Regions from separate parts of the Actinoplanes sp. ATCC 53533 genome, predicted to be linked through region 2. Evidence: riboswitches for the same ligand, from Rfam matches in the RefSeq annotation. Region 2 holds a riboswitch; the other holds the start of a gene.

Region 1 (8,610 bases), on a different contig from region 2:
CTCACCCGAGAGCTCGGCGTCACCACCATGTACGTCACCCACGACCAGGCCGAGGCGCTGACCATGGCGGACCGGGTGGCGATCATGCGCAAGGGGGTGCTGCAGGACCTGGGCACGCCGACCGAGGTGTACGGCCGCCCGGCCACCCTCTACGTCGCGGCCTTCCTCGGCGCCCCACGGATGAACCTGCTAGAGGCGTCCGTCTATGTGCACCTGGACCGCTACATCGCGCTCAACCTCGGAGAGCAGGCCCTCTACCTGCCCTGGAACGACATCCGGGCGCGGGCCATCTCGCACTACCACGGCGAGCGGATCGTCGTCGGCATGCGCGCGGAGGCGCTCACCCCGGTCGCCCCGGACACCCCGGGCGACGTGCTGCAGGGGCGCATCCGCTACCTCGAACACCACGGTCACGAGTCGCTGGCCTTTCTCGACATCGGGGCGACCGCCGTGGTCGTCGACGAGCTGGGCAAGGCGGTCACCGACACCGACACCGAGACCGGCGCGCTGCGCCGGATCGGGGGAGCGCTGCAGCGGCTCACCAAGCGCCCGGACAAGGCCGTGCTGGAACGCGAGGACCCGGAGAAGACGTCCGTGCTCAGCGACCCCGGCCGGCATCACCGGCGGCCCGCCGAGCTGGCCGTCCGGCTGGCGCCCTACCCGGCGGTCTCGCCGGGGCATCCGCTGGCGATCAGCGTACGGATGGACGCCCTGCACTTCTTCGACGAGCGCGGGGATCGCATCGATATCGGTTGGCGCTGAAAAGTCTGATGAATCGACCTCTCGCCGAGGTTGACGGGATGGCATATCGTCCCGCCTACGTCGGTGCGATGGCGTATCGACGTCGTTGAGGTGGAGGAGGGGACGGACGTGGCCAACGCATCCGGACTTCTGGTGATCGAACGCATTCTGCGCGACAGACAGAGCATCTGGCAGCAGGTGGTAGAGGACCGATCCCTCACCCGCCTGACGTCTCAGATGCTGCTCAGCTCGGGGGTGGCACTGGCCTGCTACGGCGCGGTGCTCGGCTCGTTCCACGGCGTGCAGATGGCGCTGACCTCGGCGGTGAAGCTGCCGCTGCTCTTTCTGGTGACGCTCGCCATCTGCCTGCCGACCCTGTACCTGTTCAACCTGGTCTTCGGCGCCCGGCTGTCGATCCGGCAGTCGCTGGCGCTGGTCATGGTGGCCCTGACCGTCACCGCGATGCTGGCGATGGCGTTCGCGCCGATCGCGCTGTTCTTCCTCATCACCGCACCCGACTACGGGTTCTTCAAACTGCTGAACGTGGCCATCCTGGCGCTCTCGGCCCTGGTCGGGCTGCGCTTCCTGACCGGCGGCATGCGGGTGCTGAACGAGAACGGCCTGCTGGCGCCGTTGAAGCCGGCAGTGCAGCAGCAAGCGCCGGCCGCGGCTCCGGCCACTCCTGCGCTCGCTTCCACCGCCGCGCCCACCGCAGCATCCACCGCCGCGCCCGACGCCGTGCCGGCCAACGGCAGCGGTGGCACCGCGACGATCACCGCGCCCGCGCCCGCGCCCGCACCCGCGTACACGCCGCCCGTGGTGCCGCCGGGCTACATGCTGACCCCGATCGCGAACCCGCACCAGCGCCCGGTGCTACCGCCGCGGCAGAGCCAGCCCACGCCGCCGAGCATGACCCTGCTCTACGTCTGGATCCTGCTCTTCGGCTTCGTCGGCACGCAGCTGGCGTGGACCCTGCGGCCGTTCTTCGGCAGCCCGGGGATGAAATTCAGCCTGTACCGAGACATCGACGGAAACTTCTACGCGGAGATCTTCCGGACCCTGTCGAACCTGTTCTGACCGAATCCCGATTCCGTTGCTGCCACGGAGGCGGTACGCGGCGTAGGCTGCTCGGCAGTGGAGGAAACTGTCGACCACGACGTGCTGCGTCCGGCTCCGGGCAGGGAGTTGCCGGACGTCACCCCCGTGCACTCCGATCCAGGTCGTTCGTGCTCCGATTCAGGTCGGTCGATCCTGCTGGACCGGCGGTTCGGCCGCGACGGGATCACCGTCGTCCGCCACGAGGTCACCGCGCGGCTGGAAGCCGTTCTGCCGGGCGACCGGTTGGCGGGCTTCGTGCTTGCGATCAACGAAGTGATCACCAACGCCGTGCTGCACGCCGGCGGTCAGGGCCGTATCGTGCTGTGCCAAACCGGCGCGGTGGTGTGCTGCACGGTGACCGACTCGGGGCCGGGCATCCCGGAGCAGTTCCGCCGGCCGCCGGCGGCGCCGGCGGCGTTCGAGGTGGGTGGCCGGGGCATCTGGCTGGCGCACCAACTGTGCGACGAGGTGACGATGGCCACCGGCCCGATTGGGACGACTATCGGACTCTGTCTGAATCTACCCAGCGGCGATACCACGTCTGGCCTGGTCAACCATGGTGCGACGGCCAGCTGAACCAGGAATGAAACGCCGTGGAAATGTGATCGTGCGCATTGAGGCGTGTCGGCCATCCGGGGCGACTACATTGGGCCAGTGCTTGGACTACCTCCTCATGTGACGGCGTGCCTCTTCGACCTCGACGGCGTGCTCACGCAGACCGCCCTGGTCCATAACGCCGCGTGGAAACAGACCTTCGACGCGTTCCTCCGGACGTGGTCCCAGCACGAGGGCCAGCCGTTCGTGCCGTTCGATTCCGGCCCCGACTACCATCAGTATGTCGACGGCCGGCCACGCGCCGACGGAGTCCGGACGTTCCTCGCCTCGCGGGGCATCACCCTGCCCGAAGGCGCGCCCGACGACAGTCCCGACGCGGAGACCGTCAACGGCATCGGTAACCGCAAGAACGAGCTCGTCCTGCAGAAGATCCAGGAAGGCGCCGTGCAGGTCTACCCTGGCTCGGTCGACTACCTGCACGCCGTCCGGGACGCCGGGCTGCGGCGTGCGGTCGTGTCGGCCAGCGCCAACTGCGCGGACGTGCTGCGGGCGGCCGGCATCGCGGACCTCCTCGAGGTGCGCGTGGACGGTGTCACCGCCCGCACGGAAAACCTGCCGGGTAAGCCCGCGCCGGACACCTTCCTCTACGGAGCGAAGCTGCTCGGTGTGACCCCGGAGCAGTGCGCGGTGTTCGAGGACGCTCTGGCCGGCGTGGCCGCCGGCAAGGCCGGCGGCTTCGGCATCGTGGTCGGCGTGGACCGGGTCGGCCAGGCCGACGCGCTCCGCGAGCACGGCGCCGACATCGTCGTGCAGGACCTCGCCGAGCTCCTGAAGTAACCCCCCTTACAGACTTTTCTTCAGTTCGAGAGGCACCACCGTGATCCGTGAACGGGCCTACCCCGTCGACCCCTGGCACATCAGGGAGACCCGGCTGGACCTGGACCTGCTGGCTCAGTCCGAATCGGTCTTCGCCCTGGCCAACGGCCATATCGGCCTCCGGGGGAACCTGGACGAGGGCGAGCCGCACGGCCTGCCTGGGACCTACCTCAACTCGTTCTACGAGCTGCGCCCGCTGCCGTACGCCGAGGCGGGTTACGGCTTCCCCGAGTCGGGTCAGACGATGGTCAACGTCACCAACGCCAAGCTCATGCGCCTGCTCGTCGACGACGAGCCGTTCGACGTGCGGTATGGCGAGCTGCGCTCCCACGAGCGCAGCCTGGACCTGCGCGCGGGCACGCTGGAGCGGGTCGTGGAGTGGGTCTCGCCCTCCGGGCAGGCTATCCGCGTCCGCACGGTCCGGATGGTGTCCTTCACCCATCGTGCGATCGTCGCCTTCCTCTACGAGGTCGAGCCGCTCGACGCCTCCGCCCGGCTGATCCTGCAGTCCGAGCTGGTGGCCAACGAGCAGCTTCCGCCGACCAGCAAGGACCCGCGGGTCGCGGCGGTGCTGGACCACCCGCTGCAGGCCGAGGAGATGCTGGAGCAGCGCACCGGCGGCCTGCTCGTGCACCGGACCAAGGCCAGCGATCTGCGGATGGCCGCGGCGATGGAGCACCTGGTGGAGACGCCGGGCAAGCACGCCGTCACCACCGAGGGCCACCCGGACTGGCTGCGCACCACCGTCGCCTGCAAGCTCGAGCCGGGCCAGAAGCTCCGGGTCGTGAAGATCGCCGCGTACGGCTGGTCGAGCAACCGGTCGCTGCCCGCGGTGCGCGACCAGGTCGGTGCCGCGCTCGCCAGCGCCCGGCTGGACGGCTGGGAGGGCCTGGTCGAGGCCCAGCGGGAATACCTGGACGCGTTCTGGGACCACTCCGACGTCAAGGTCGAGGGTGACCCCGAGGTGCAGCAGGCCGTCCGCTTCGGCCTCTTCCACACCCTGCAGGCCGGTGCCCGCGCCGAGCAGCGGCCGATCGGCTCCAAGGGCCTCACCGGCCCCGGCTACGACGGCCACACGTTCTGGGACGCGGAGACCTTCGTGCTGCCGGCCCTGACCTACACCCAGCCGGCGGCGGCCGCGGACGTGCTGCGCTGGCGGCACTCCACTCTGGATCTCGCCCGGGAGCGCGCGCAGACCCTCGGCCTGCAGGGCGCGGCCTTCCCGTGGCGCACCATCCGCGGGCAGGAGTGCTCGGCGTACTGGCCCGCCGGCACCGCCGGGTTCCACATCGGAGCCGACATCGCCGACGCCGTGCGGCGCTACGTCTCGGCGACCGGCGACCACGACTTCGAGCGCGAGTACGGCCTGGAGCTGCTCATCGAGACCGCCCGGCTGTGGCGCTCGCTCGGGCACCACGACCGGCACGGCCGCTTCCACATCGACGGCGTCACGGGCCCGGACGAATACACAGCCGTGGTCAACGACAACGTCTACACCAACCTGATGGCGCAGCAGAACATGCTCGCCGCGGCGGACGCGGCCAAGCGCCATCCGGAACTGGCCCGCAAGCTGGGCGTGGACGACGAGGAGTCGGCGTCCTGGCGGGATGCGGCGGCGTCGGTGCACATCCCGTACGACCGCGAGCTGGCCGTGCACCAGCAGTCGGAGGGCTTCACCCGGCTGCAGGAGTGGGACTTCGAGAACACTCCGCCGGAGGCCTACCCGCTGCTGCTGAACTACCCGTACTTCGACCTGTACCGCAAGCAGGTGGTCAAGCAGGCCGACCTGGTCATGGCGATGTACGTGCGCGGTGACGCCTTCACGCCGGAGGAGAAGGCCCGCAACTTCGCGTACTACGACGCCCGTACCGTGCGGGACTCGTCGCTGTCGGCCTGTGTGCAGGCCGTGATGGCCGCCGAGGTGGGCTTCGTGGAGCTGGCCCACGACTACCTGGGCGAGGCCGCCCTGATGGACCTGCACGACCTGCACCAGAACGCCCGCGACGGCGTGCACGTGGCGTCGCTGGCGGGTTCCTGGATCGCCCTGGTGGCGGGCCTGGGCGGGATGCGGGACTTCAACGGGCAGCTGTCCTTCGCGCCCCGGCTGCCGAGCCGGATCACCGGTCTGGAGTTCTCGCTGCTCTGGCGTGGCCTGCGACTGCGGGTGGAGGTGACGGCGGAGGAGGTCACCTACTCGCTGCGCAACGGCGGCGGCTCGGCCCGTCTCGACCTGCTGCACCACGGCAAGGAGGTCACCATCACCCAGGTGAAGCCGGTCGTGCTGCCGATCCCGCCGGCGCCGCCGACCGGCCCGGCGCCGACCCAGCCGGCCGGTCGCTCCCCGGTCCGCCGGGCCACCCGGGCCTGAAGACCGAAAAAGAAAGAAGCCCCCGGTCCTCCGCGAGGAGGACCGGGGGCTTCTTCGCGCTGTCGCGCTAAAGCATGGAGACGTGTACGTGGTCCGTATGGTCGCTGGGGCCGCTGTACGAGTGCCAGCCGCTGGCGGGCTGCCAGATCTGCTTGTTCCAGATCACGTAGAGGATGCCCAGTCGGTCGGCGTTACGCACCAGGAAGGCCATCAGGTTGTTGCCGTACTCCCGGGTGTCCCGGTTGTGCCAGGGCGAGAATCCGCTCTTCTGCAGGGACCAGTCGCAGGCGCGGCCCTTGGGATGCTCGAACGGGCCGCCGTTGCGGTGACAACCGACGAATCGGTTGAACCCCGCCTTCTTCACTTCCTTGTACATGTGCGAGGTGCGCGCCGTGATGCAGCCACCCGTGGTCGGGTCGTCGACGTTGCAGGACTCCGGGCCGAACTCGCCGTCGGAGTTGCGCGGCGCCGGCGCGGCGACCTTGGACTTGGCGACCACGAAGCCGCCGGTCACCGTCTTGCCGCCGACCTGGGCCAGGGCCTTCTCGGCCGATTCCTTCTGCTTTGCCATCAGCGCGAAGTTCTGCTTCTGGGTCTTGACCTCTTGGTCGAGGCGGGCCTTGGCCTTGCTCACCGCGTCGATGGCCTCGTCGAGCTCGCGCAGCTTGCCGTCGTTGAGGGCGTTGATCTCCTCAAGGGAGACCGCCTTCTTGAGGAAGCCGTCCGGGCCGTCGGTGTTGAGCAGGAAGCCCATCGTCGATATGCCGCCGGTGCGGTATTGCTGCGCGGCGACCGCACCCACCTCGGGCAGCAGCTTGTCGCGCTTCGCCTCGGCGTCCTTGACGCGCAGGGAGTAGCCGAGCTGAGCCTTGGTCGACTTCGCGACCGCCGCCTTCGCCGTCAGGTAACGCCGGCCCGTGGAGTCGAGCACGTCGTTCAACAGCGGATTGTCGTCGCCGTCGTCGGCGGTGGCCGCCGGGTCGTCCGGGGCGGCATTCGCCGGGGATGCGGGCGCGAACATCATCGCGACCGCGGCGAGCGGTGCCAGGGCGAGAATCTGCCACCGGCGGGGTCTTGCCGTCATTCAGAATCCTTCCGCGTGACCACCGGCCGGGTTAGCTGACGGGTTCGGGACGGAAGCGATCCCTACCACTGACTCGTGGATTCACCCCGGTGTCTCTGTGGTTCCCCGGCTCATCTTGCGACGATTAGATGGTGGGCTGCCGGTGCCTTGGGGGCGGCACCTCTGTGGCAGTAACCGGCGGCCAGCTTACCTGACAACGGCCCAGGTGGCAGGCCTCCCGCGGGCGTAAAAGCGTTACCGCACAACGACTTTCCGTTACCACTCGATGGAATGACGAGGTCATGGGCCGTAACGACATATCAATGTGAGTCGTTGCACTCTCTCTGTAGTCGCTCACCCCGAGTGCTTAGTCGGTCGCATAGGGTACGACGACTGTCGATTCCTAGCATTGATGGGTAGTCTTCGTCACGGTCTCAGCGCAGACCGCCGCCTAATCGCCGCAAGGCGAGCCGGGGAACCACCCGAGTAATGGGGTGAATCGGATCAGCGTGCCCGCGCGGATCCGTAGGGATCACTTCCATCCCGAACCCGTCAGCTAACCCGGTCGGCGGCCGACGGAAGGAATGTTCGTGAGGTTCAAACCCGTCCGCCGGCGATTAGCGACCGTGCTCGCGGTCCTCGTCGCCACCACAGGGCTGGCGCTCGCCGCCCCCACCTCCGCCTCCGCGGCCCCCCGCCCCCTCGCCGCGCCGGGCGACTCGGGCGACGACGGCGAGGGCGGCTCGAAGTCCCTGGTCCAGCAGCTCGAAGAGGCGTCCAAGGGCTTCGTCGAGGCCAAGGAAGCCCTGGAGCGTTCCAAAAAGCGTCAGCAGCAGCTGACCGCCAAGCTCAAGGAGATCGACGCCGATCTCGGCCCCAAGCAGGCGGCGCTGGACAAGATCGTCCAGCAGACGTACCGCACCGGCCGGCTCGGGCCGATGGCGGCGCTGATCACCGCCAACTCCGCCGACAGCATGCTGGACCGGGCGCAGACCCTGGAGATGATCGCCGTCAAGCAGGACCGCGCGGTGCGCGATCTCAAGGGCGTCAAGACCCAGCAGCAGCAGGCGAAGGTGGCGATCGACACCGCAGTCCGTGATGGGCAGCGTCAGGTCGACGTCATGGCCAAGCGCAAGAACCAGGCGGAGAGCGCCCTCAAGGCGGCCAACGCCGCCAGCGCGGCGAACGACTCGTCCGGCGACAGCGGATCAACTACTACCAGCAGCGGCGGCGGCGGCAACAGCTCAGTGGCCTCGGCCGCCCGGCGCAACTCGGACGGCTCGCTGCCGGACGAGTCGTGCAGCGTCAACGACCCGACCACTTCGGGCTGCATCACACCGCGCACCCTGCACGCGATGCAGGAGGCGAAGAAGGATGGTTTCACCCGCTTCGTCGCGTGCTTCCGCGAGCAGAACAGCGGTGAGCACCCGAAGGGCCGGGCCTGCGACTTCGCCGCCGACAAGAACGGCTTCGGCGGCGACGCGACCGGGAGCAGCAAGGATTACGGCAACCGGCTGGCGAACTATTTCATCAGTAACGCCAGCCGGCTCGGTGTGCTCTACGTCATCTGGTTCCGGCGGATCTGGCTGCCCAGCAGCGGCTGGAAGTCGTATTCCGGCGCCGGCGGCGACCCGTCGAGCGATCACACCAACCACGTGCACCTGTCGATGCGCTGACCGAGGGGAGTGCGGGGCCTACCGCTTGACGTAGGCCTCGTACTCCTTCAGCACGTCGTCGGTGGGTCCGTCGGCGCGGATCAGGCCGGACTCGAGCCAGATGGCCCGCTCGCAGGTGTCCCGGATCGACTGCTCGCTGTGGCTCACCAGGAAGACCGTGCCGGCTTGCGCGCGCAGTTCACGCACCCGCTGCTCGCTGCGCCGGCGGAACTTGGCGTCACCGGTGGCCAGTG
Region 2 (8,610 bases):
GATCCGGGCGCCCGCCGGTCACGACGTCGACGTGCACCTGCTGATCCTCGCGACCCGACCAGTGAACCCCCGAGCACCGACGCCCAGTGCTGGCGCGACGGCCTCCGCGCTGCTGTGAGGCGGAGGCCGGTGGCGGTGTGCGGGTTAGGACTTGCGGGAGCGACCGATGGGATATCCCTGTTCGCGTAGAGTGCTGGCCCAGCCTTGGATGGTGCCGTACGGCTTGCCGTAGTGCTTGGCCAGCTCGGTCAGCTTGCCGTCCACCTGCTTGTACACCCGCATGATCTCGTCGGCAGGCGGCCGGCCACGCCGGTCGGCGCCGACGACCGGGGACGCTTCCACCGGCGGGGTTGCGGTCTTGGACTTGGCCCGGCCTCGCACGGGCTTCGCGGCGCGCCGTCCGGGCGGGTCGGCCGCCGGTGCCGGGCTCGATGCCGCTGGCGTCGTGGCCCCATCCCGGTCGTCGGCCGGCGAACCGCTCTCCACCGCGGAGGCGGGTTCGCCGGCGATGTCGGCGGCGGCGGGCTCATCGACGACACTGGTGTCGTCGGGGTCGGTCGTCTGTGGCACCTCGGCATCGAGGTGCGAGGTCGCTGCCGACACGGGGGCCGAGTCGGCTTCGTCGAGTGCGGCCTTGACCCACTTCAGGACCCGCCGCCGGGCTTGCGGATCCAGTTGGTACAGCAACTCGAACGACTGCTGCATGACGGTCAACTCGGGCAACGCCATCAAGTCTTCTACCTCATCTGCTGGTCAAACATTGTGAGCTACCCACAGTAGGCGAACGGCTGTCATGCCACCGAACGAGGGCAACACGTCGCCATCGCATATTTGCCGACAACCAGCCAGGGACGGCCACAACCCGCCGCCACACGAATCCGGCTCACCCAACCGTGGGACATCGTCGTCAGGTCGGGTCGGGGATCCTGTTGTCACGGTGGATCGGCCGTCGTCCTGCCGGGACCAGTGCTTGTCAGCCATGCTCTGGGGGATCTCGATGTCGGACACCGCAGCTGGCGGGGCCCCTTAGCGGACGGACGAACGCAATGTACGCTGCCGGGCGGCCCACCACCGCTCTGCGAGCCGTACCAGCAGAAACACCGCCCCCACGTAGAGCCAGCCGACCAGCACATCGATGATGTAGTGCTCACCGGTGTAGACCAGCGTGAACGTCATCGCGATCGGATACGTCAGCAACAGCGGCCACCATCGCTTGCGCACCATCGGCAGGAAGAAGACCACCGCCATCAGGGCCCACGCGGTATGCAGCGACGGCATCGCCGCAACCGGGTTGGACTGATCTACCCGCAGCTCGTTCAGCGTGTTGCCGGCGCCCTGCAATCCGATCACGTCCCAGCCTCGATCGGATATCAGGGTCACCTTCTCGGCCAGTTTCCCCTTGTCGCTGGCCCACCACGGCGGCGCGGCCGGGTAGACGAAGTACGTGATCAACCCGGCCAGGCACAGGGTGAACCAGCGTCGGACGAACCGAGCCCACAACGGCCGGGTGCGCAGCCACAGCACCACCGCGATGGTAGGCACGACGAAGAAGTGTGAGACGTAAACCACCGTGACGACCGCCATCCACCACGGGGTAGTGCCGTCGTAGAGATGCTGCTGCAGCCAGGTCGTCGGCACCTGCCCGCCGGTGAGCCAGCCGAACATCGCCTTGTCAGCCTCGATCAGCGGGGTGACGTACGGCTCGCGTAGGCCGTCCGCGTATCCACGCGAGACGTTGTAGACCATCAGCAGCAAGACGATCGGCAGCCAGTCGCGCAGGAAGAGCAGGTGCTGCTTCCACGGCAGGTGGTTACGCCAGGCAATGGTCGCCAGCCAGAGCCAGCCGAAAACCGCCATCGGGTCGCTGCTGGGCACCCCGACGAACCCGACGAAGATCCCGAACGCCGTCGCCCAGATCAGGATGCCGAGGATGCGCCGTTTGGCCAGGGCGCCAGGCGCAGGCACGGTCGTCGTCTCAGGCGGGGCTTGCAGCATCGTCACACGGCGAAGCGTAGCGAGACCGCGTCCACGACCCCTGGGCGACACCGCAGTGGCTCGACACCATAGCGTCGGCTGAGATCAGCCCGTTAAGCATGCATTCTCTGGAACAGTGGGCCCACCGGCCCTGCTCAACGCCGATGTCGGCGATAGCCTCAGCCGACAACCCGATCGTTGACTGACGTCAGGCTGTGACTCAACGTCCGACCTCGAACTAGCCGTCAACGTGCACCCAGCCCGGTACCGAGCGCAGCACTCCGGTGCCGTACTGGAGGTGCCACCCGTCAGCTTTCGTCGCGTGGGCCGTCCCGGTACGCCCAAGCGGTGATCTTCGTCTTTGTGGCGCTGGACGTCACTGGATCCCGGGATGAACCGTCGCCCCCGTCGAGGTCAGTGGAACCGTCGGCCTCGGATGTGTCGGTGGCCGCTGTGGCCGCGGTCGAAGGGTCGCCCGCGGGCGCCGTCGTGGCGGCTGGGCCGCCGGTGGCCGGCGCTGCGGCGGCTGGCCGGCGGCGTGACCGCAGGACCATAACGCCGGCGGCCGCCGCGCACAGCGCCGCGAGAATCCATCCGGCGAAGGTCCACGGACTGGGGGCTGCCGTCGCGTCGGCGACCAATCGGGCGAACTGGGCCTGCTCGGCCGCTGATGCGGTGTCTGTGCCGCTGGTCGCGCCGCCGTGGCCCTGCGCGGCGGGCTGCTGACCCGGCACGGGGGCCGTCAGTCTCAGCACCGTCGGCGGTATCGTCGGGCCGGCCTCGCCCCCGGCATACGTCGGTTCAACCAGGAAGGACATCGTCGAGGTCGTGGGCAGCGGTCCCAAGGCCACCCGGAGGTCCGCCGACTTGCCCGGGGCGATCGTCTTGCCCGGCACGGCCGTCCACGTGATCGCCGAGGTGACCTCCGAGACCGGCGTTCCCATGGTCATCGTGGTGATCGGCTTCGCCAGGCGCTTCTGGGTGATCTGCGGCGCCCAGTCGGGCACCGACAGTGGGTAGACCTCGGCGACCGCCATGTCTACAGGCAGCGAGACCTTCACCTTCGTGATCGGTGCCGACAGCGACGTGTTGGTGACGCGGAATGTCAGATTGACGCCGCTTTGCTGGGGTGCGCTCGCGGGGTTGACTGATGCGTCGGCCAGTGCCGGGCTGCCGACGAACAGCGACCCGGCGGCGGCGGCGAGTGCCAGCACGCTGACGCGCCGTTGAATTCGAAGCCTCATGACAGGTAGTTCGGACTGCGACGCCGAATGGTTCAATTCGGCCGACCCTGGATCGCAGTGCCCGCAGGGCGGATCGAGGCCGGTGGACGGGCCGTGCCGGCGTCGCCCATGGAGGTGTTACCCCGTCCGGGCGTTGACAGCAACCAGGTGGTGCTGCGGGGCTCTGTGCCCTGTTCCGCCAGATCACGGTCGGATCCCTTGCGGCTGTGGCTCCGGTTGGCCGCCCTGCTCCCGTTGAGCATGGCGGTGAACTGGGGGGCGCGCTCGGTCCGCCCGGCGATGACCGGCATCGAATAAGGACCTGGCTGGTTGGATCGGCGCCGGACCGGTCGGCTGGCCCTGGTGCGGCACGTCACGAACATCGGGCCCAAGCCGGCGATGAACCCCTCGGTCCACACGGGTCCCGGGGCGTCCTCGCGTGACTGCGGAGCTCAGAGCATCGAGACGTGCACGTGGTCGTAGTGGTCGAGCGGTCCGGTGTACGGCGACCAGCCGCTGGCCGGGAACCAGACCTGCCGGTACCAGATCACGTACAAGATGCCCAGCCGGTCGGCGTTTCGGACCAGGAACGCCATGAGGTCGTTGCCGTAGTTCTTCATGTCGGCGTTCCTGGCGTTGGAAAACCCCTTCTCCTGCAGCGACCAGTCGCAGGCACGGCCCTTCGGGTGCTCGAAAGGCCCGCCGGGACGGTAACAGCCGACGAACCGGTTGAAGTCGGCCTTCTTGGCCTGCTTCAGCATGTTCGCGGTACGGGCTGTGATGCAGCCACCGGTCGTCGGATCGTCAACGGTGCAGGACTCCGGGGTGAACCCGCCGTCGGAGTTACGAGGAGCGGCGGCGGCCACCGGCGATTTGGCCGAGACGTAACCACCGGTGAGGCTTTTGCCGCCGACCACCGCGAGTGCCTTCTCGGCCGCCTCTTTCTGTTTACTCATGACTGCGAGGCTCTGCCGCTGGGCCTTGACCTCCCGGTCGAGGCGATCCTTCGCGGCCGCGACGTCGGCGATCGCGGCGTTGAGTTCGCGCAGCTTACCGTCGTTGACCCTGTTGATCTCTGCCAGCGAGATGGCCTTCTGCACGAAACCGCCAGGAGTCTCGCTTTTCAGCAGGAAACTCATGGCGGAGATGCTGCCGGTGCGGTATTGCTGACCCGCGACGGCCTGCACCTGGGGGATCAGCGAGTCGCGCCTGGCCTCCGCAGCCTTCACGTCGAGTGCCAGGCGCAACTGCGTCTTGGCGGATTTGCCCACGGCAGCCTTCGCGGCGACGAACCGGCGTCCGGTGGTGGTCAACACGTCCACCAGCATCGGACTGTCATCGGCTTCCTTCGGCGTCGCCGTGCTGCCGTCCGGCTCCGCGCTGGCCGCCGATCCAGCAGCCATGACCAGTGATGCGGCGACGAGCGGTGCCAGGGCGAGCACCAGCCACCGGCGGGGATTGGCCGTCATGCATGTTCCTTCCGTGTGACCGCCGACCGGGTTAGCTGACGGGTTCGGGATGGAAGCGCTCCCTACGGCACCGCGCGTGACCGCGCGGAGCCGACTCACCCCACATGAATGGTTCCCCGGTTCGCCTATGGGCGATTGGGCGGCGGCCCGCCGGCGCCTTGGGGACGGCGCCTCCTGGCGGTGACCGGACGCGATACTACCCGACAACCGTCAGCTGGATCAGCACCGCAACGGAGAGAAGAATTGTCACCCTGCAACAACGCTCTGCAATCTGTGAATCTTGCCATAATCAATGGTTATCCACGATTCCTGGATGAACCATTTTGCTTACCCGCCGTGGTTATTGCATTGCACGCTGTATCCAGGGTGGTGAATCGGGAATTTGCCGGTATCGTTCGTCGCGGTCTGCGTTACCGAACGGAGACCGCCGCCTAATCGCCACATCGCGAGCCGGGGAACCAAGGCCCAGGTAGTGGGGTGAATCCGCACCGTGTGCAGGGAACGCGGGCGGTAGGGATCGCTTCCGTCCCGAACCCGTCAGCTAACTCGGCAGGCGGCCGACGGAAGGAAGGCACGTGAAGCACCACTCTGTCCCTCGTCGAGTCGCAGCCCTGCTCGCGCTGATGGTCGCCGTGTCGGGGCCGGTTGTCGCTCATGCCGGCCCGGCCTCCGCGGCGCCACTACCGGTTGCCGCCCCCGGAGACAACGGTGACGACGGTGAAGGCGGTTCCAAGTCCCTCGTGGCGCAGCTCGAAGCGGCGTCCAAGGGTTTCGTCGAAGCCCAGGAGGCGCTCGACCGCTCCCAGAAGCGTCAGCAGAAGCTGGTCGGCCTGCTCAAGCAGATCGACGGGGAACTCGGCCCGCGTCAGGCGACCCTGAACGAGATCGCCCAGCAGGCGTACCGGACCGGCCGGCTCGGCCCGATGACCGCGTTGCTCACCGCCTCGTCGACCGGCAGCCTGCTGGACCGGGTGCAGGCCCTTGAGACGGTGGCCGTCAAGCAGGACCAGGCGCTGCGTGAGCTCAAGGACACCCGAGCCAAACAGGAACAGGCCAAGCTCGCGATCGACGCGGAGATCCGCGACCAGCAGAAGCAAGTCACCGTCATGGCCAAGCGCAAGACTCAGGCCGAAGGCGCGCTGAAGGCCGCGAACGCCGGCGGCGACGCCTCCAACGGCGCGCCCAGCGGCAGCAGCGCATCGGCCGCGCCGGCTCGCCGCAACTCCGACGGCTCGCTGCCGGATGAGTCGTGCTCAGCCGACGACCCGACCACCGGCGGCTGCCTGACGCCTCGAACCTTGAACGCGTTGCGCCAAGTGCAGAAGGCAGATTTCACCCGATACACGAAATGCTTCCGACAGCAGGCCAGCGGCGAACACGGCAAGGGCCGAGCCTGCGACCTCTCGGTGGAGAAGGGCACCTTTGGCGGCGTCGCCCAAGGCGGCGACAAACAATACGGCGACCGACTGGCGAGCTACCTGATCAACAACGCAAGCCGGCTCGGTGTGCTCTACGTGATCTACTACAAGCGGATATGGCTCCCCAGCAGCGGCTGGAAGGCATACACCCGCGGCAACGGTGACCCGTCGAGCGACCACACCAACCACGTGCACCTGTCCATGCGATAACCGCAACTGCCCGGGAGTGCGAGAACCTGCTCGCGCACATAGGCCGTACTCCGTCGCTACGCCAGCCTCCGGGCCGTCCGCACGGCCAGCCGGACCCCAGCCAGGACACCACGCTCACACATGTCTCGGCTCAGGCGGTCGCTGCAGCGAACAAGAATTCCTGCCAGCCCTCGGCACAGGTAGCGGACCCGCCCCTCGACGGGACGGGGGCCGGTGCGATGTCTCCTCCAAAATATGTGCTCATGTACGCACGCGACAACGTTGCAGGTGCCTATGAGGTGCAACAACAACCGGTGAGCGACGCCGTGGTGGACCGGGCGGCGACGACTTTCGCCATGCTGGCCGACGCGACCCGACTGCGGCTGCTGGCCGATCTGCTCGATGGGGAGCGGGACATCACGGCGCCGACGGCGGCGGTCGGCGCAGCCCGTCCGGCTGTGTCGCAGCACCGGGGCAAGCTGCGGCTGGCCGCCTTGGTGACGGTGCGCCGCGAGGGCCGGCGCGCGGTCGCCGGCCCGCATGGGCGCAGGCTGGTGATCGAAGCGCTGTATGCCGCCTAGCATCAAGTCTCGGACCGGCCCGCCCACCATGACCAGGCGCTCACCGATCCTCTGATTCCGGGACCGCGCTGAGCGCCCTGGTCAGTGCTGTTTGGCGGTCAGCGCGAAGGCGAGCAGGCTGGTGGCGGTGAAGTCGATCGACGGTTCGGTGTTGGCTGAGACCCGCACATTATCGGTGTAGTGGGTGTCGTCGCGGTCGTAGGCGGCGAACGTGTTACTGCCGCAGGGACTCGGGCTGGGATCGGCGATGAGTTCGTGGATACGCGTGGCGGCATTCGGCCCGTTGACCACGGCGCCGACCATGCCCGCCGTGGTGGCGGCGTCGGCGGTGAGGCTGGCGATCTGGTCGTGTGGGCAGCGGGGATAGGTCGTTCCCGCCCCGACGATCAACGACGTGCCCCACCCGTTCGCCCCGAGGGTGACGCCGCGCTGTGCGGTGGCGAACGTCGCGTACCGGCCGTCGCCGGTCAGATGCTCGTACAGTTCGGCGGCGGCGGTGTAGCCGAGTTGCCGGGCGGCGTAATCGGATCCGCCGAGGCCGACAGCGGCGCCCATCGGATTGCCGGCGGCGGCTTTCACGCCGGCGTCGAGCCGGCGCCGCATGTCGCGGCCGAGCCCGGCGGCGTCGATCTCCGCCCCCGCCACGGGCGCCGCGGTCAGCGCCCGGGCCAGCTCGGCGTCGGCGACGGCGCTGAGGTTGTAGACACTCAGCTCGGCGGTGGAGCCGTTGTCGGCGTTGACCTTCGCCCAACGCGTCGCCTGCCGCGCCCAATCCTGCGCCCGCGGGTCACCCAGCTTCCGGGCGGCCAACGCCAGTTCGGTGGCACCGACGGCGAGGTCGTCGGCCCAGCTGTCCTCCGGATAGAAGCTGCGCGGCTCGGCAGTGACCAACTGCCCGACGTCCCCGGTCTCGGCCAGGCCGAAGATCTGTTCCGCGGCGGCCAGGTGGGCCTTCGCCCGGGCCGGTTCGGCGGCGGCCTCGACCTGCGCGGCCAAGGCGAACGCGGCCGCGACACGTCCGGCCAGGTTTGGGCTCAGCGCCTGTCCTGGTGCTGCGGCACGGAACACCGGCCGGTATCGCTGGTAGTAGCGGCCGTCGCCGGGTGTGACGGCGAGGCGGTCATCGTCCTGGGGTAGACGCCAGGTGTCGTGGTCGCCGAGGAAGCGTTGGTCACCGGTGCTCAGGCCACTGCCGATCCCGACCTGGGTGTAAAGGGTGGCGGTGTCGGCGTCCCACATCTTGTCCAGCCAGTCGACGCCGTGGCGGGTCTCCGCGTCGAGCCCGGCCGGGCCGAGCCCGTCGCGCTGCACCAGCAACATGGCGACAAGGGCGTATGCGGTGGTGTGAGTGAATTTGAGGAAGTCCCCGGCGTCGTACCAGCCGCCTTCGACGTCGACCGGCCCGCCGGCCCGGGTGAGTGCGTCGGTCAGCCGGCCGTCTTCGTCGAAACTCGGGCGGTCATACACGCTCGCCTGACGGTCGGCCAGGTGCGCGGGTTGCCGCCGCCACGGCCCCGCCACCTGATCGGCGCCGTCGCGATGGGCCTGGAAGTACTGGACCGAGTTCTGCGCCAGCGGCCCGAACAGTTCTGTTGCGTTCCCGACCCGAAACGGCGGGGACTCGGCCGTGACCGGGCCCTCGACCCGCAGCCGGTAGGTGCCCGGCCTGGTCAGCGAGGTCAGGTCGATCGGGCGAACATCACGAAACGTCGCGTTCCATACACCCCGGCTGCGCCCCACGACGGGAGCCAGCACC

The links. A riboswitch is a leader RNA that binds a small molecule or an ion and turns the genes downstream of it on or off. The one in region 2 is predicted to bind cyclic di-AMP.
Region 1: another riboswitch for cyclic di-AMP. It lies ahead of DMB66_RS28555 (hypothetical protein); the one in region 2 lies ahead of DMB66_RS54950 (hypothetical protein).

The regions. Positions count from the first base shown of each region.
Region 1 covers NZ_QHHV01000094.1:44-8,653, reverse strand. The annotation lists gene DMB66_RS28585 (ABC transporter ATP-binding protein) at 1-762, shown strand, start outside; gene DMB66_RS28580 (hypothetical protein) at 826-1,818, shown strand; gene DMB66_RS28575 (ATP-binding protein) at 1,876-2,415, shown strand; gene DMB66_RS28570 (beta-phosphoglucomutase family hydrolase) at 2,494-3,231, shown strand; gene DMB66_RS28565 (glycoside hydrolase family 65 protein) at 3,272-5,638, shown strand; gene DMB66_RS28560 (hypothetical protein) at 5,706-6,722, opposite strand; cyclic di-AMP (ydaO/yuaA leader) riboswitch at 6,726-6,863, opposite strand; cyclic di-AMP (ydaO/yuaA leader) riboswitch at 7,140-7,288, shown strand; gene DMB66_RS28555 (hypothetical protein) at 7,292-8,377, shown strand; partial or broken gene DMB66_RS28550 (ABC transporter ATP-binding protein) at 8,396-8,610, opposite strand, start outside.
Region 2 covers NZ_QHHV01000309.1:1,277-9,886, forward strand. The annotation lists gene DMB66_RS54930 (hypothetical protein) at 145-729, opposite strand; gene DMB66_RS54935 (phosphatase PAP2 family protein) at 1,027-1,995, opposite strand; gene DMB66_RS54940 (DUF1775 domain-containing protein) at 2,283-3,218, opposite strand; gene DMB66_RS54945 (hypothetical protein) at 3,650-4,666, opposite strand; cyclic di-AMP (ydaO/yuaA leader) riboswitch at 4,670-4,818, opposite strand; cyclic di-AMP (ydaO/yuaA leader) riboswitch at 5,085-5,238, shown strand; gene DMB66_RS54950 (hypothetical protein) at 5,242-6,294, shown strand; gene DMB66_RS54955 (helix-turn-helix transcriptional regulator) at 6,537-6,854, shown strand; gene DMB66_RS54960 (glycoside hydrolase family 9 protein) at 6,936-8,610, opposite strand, start outside.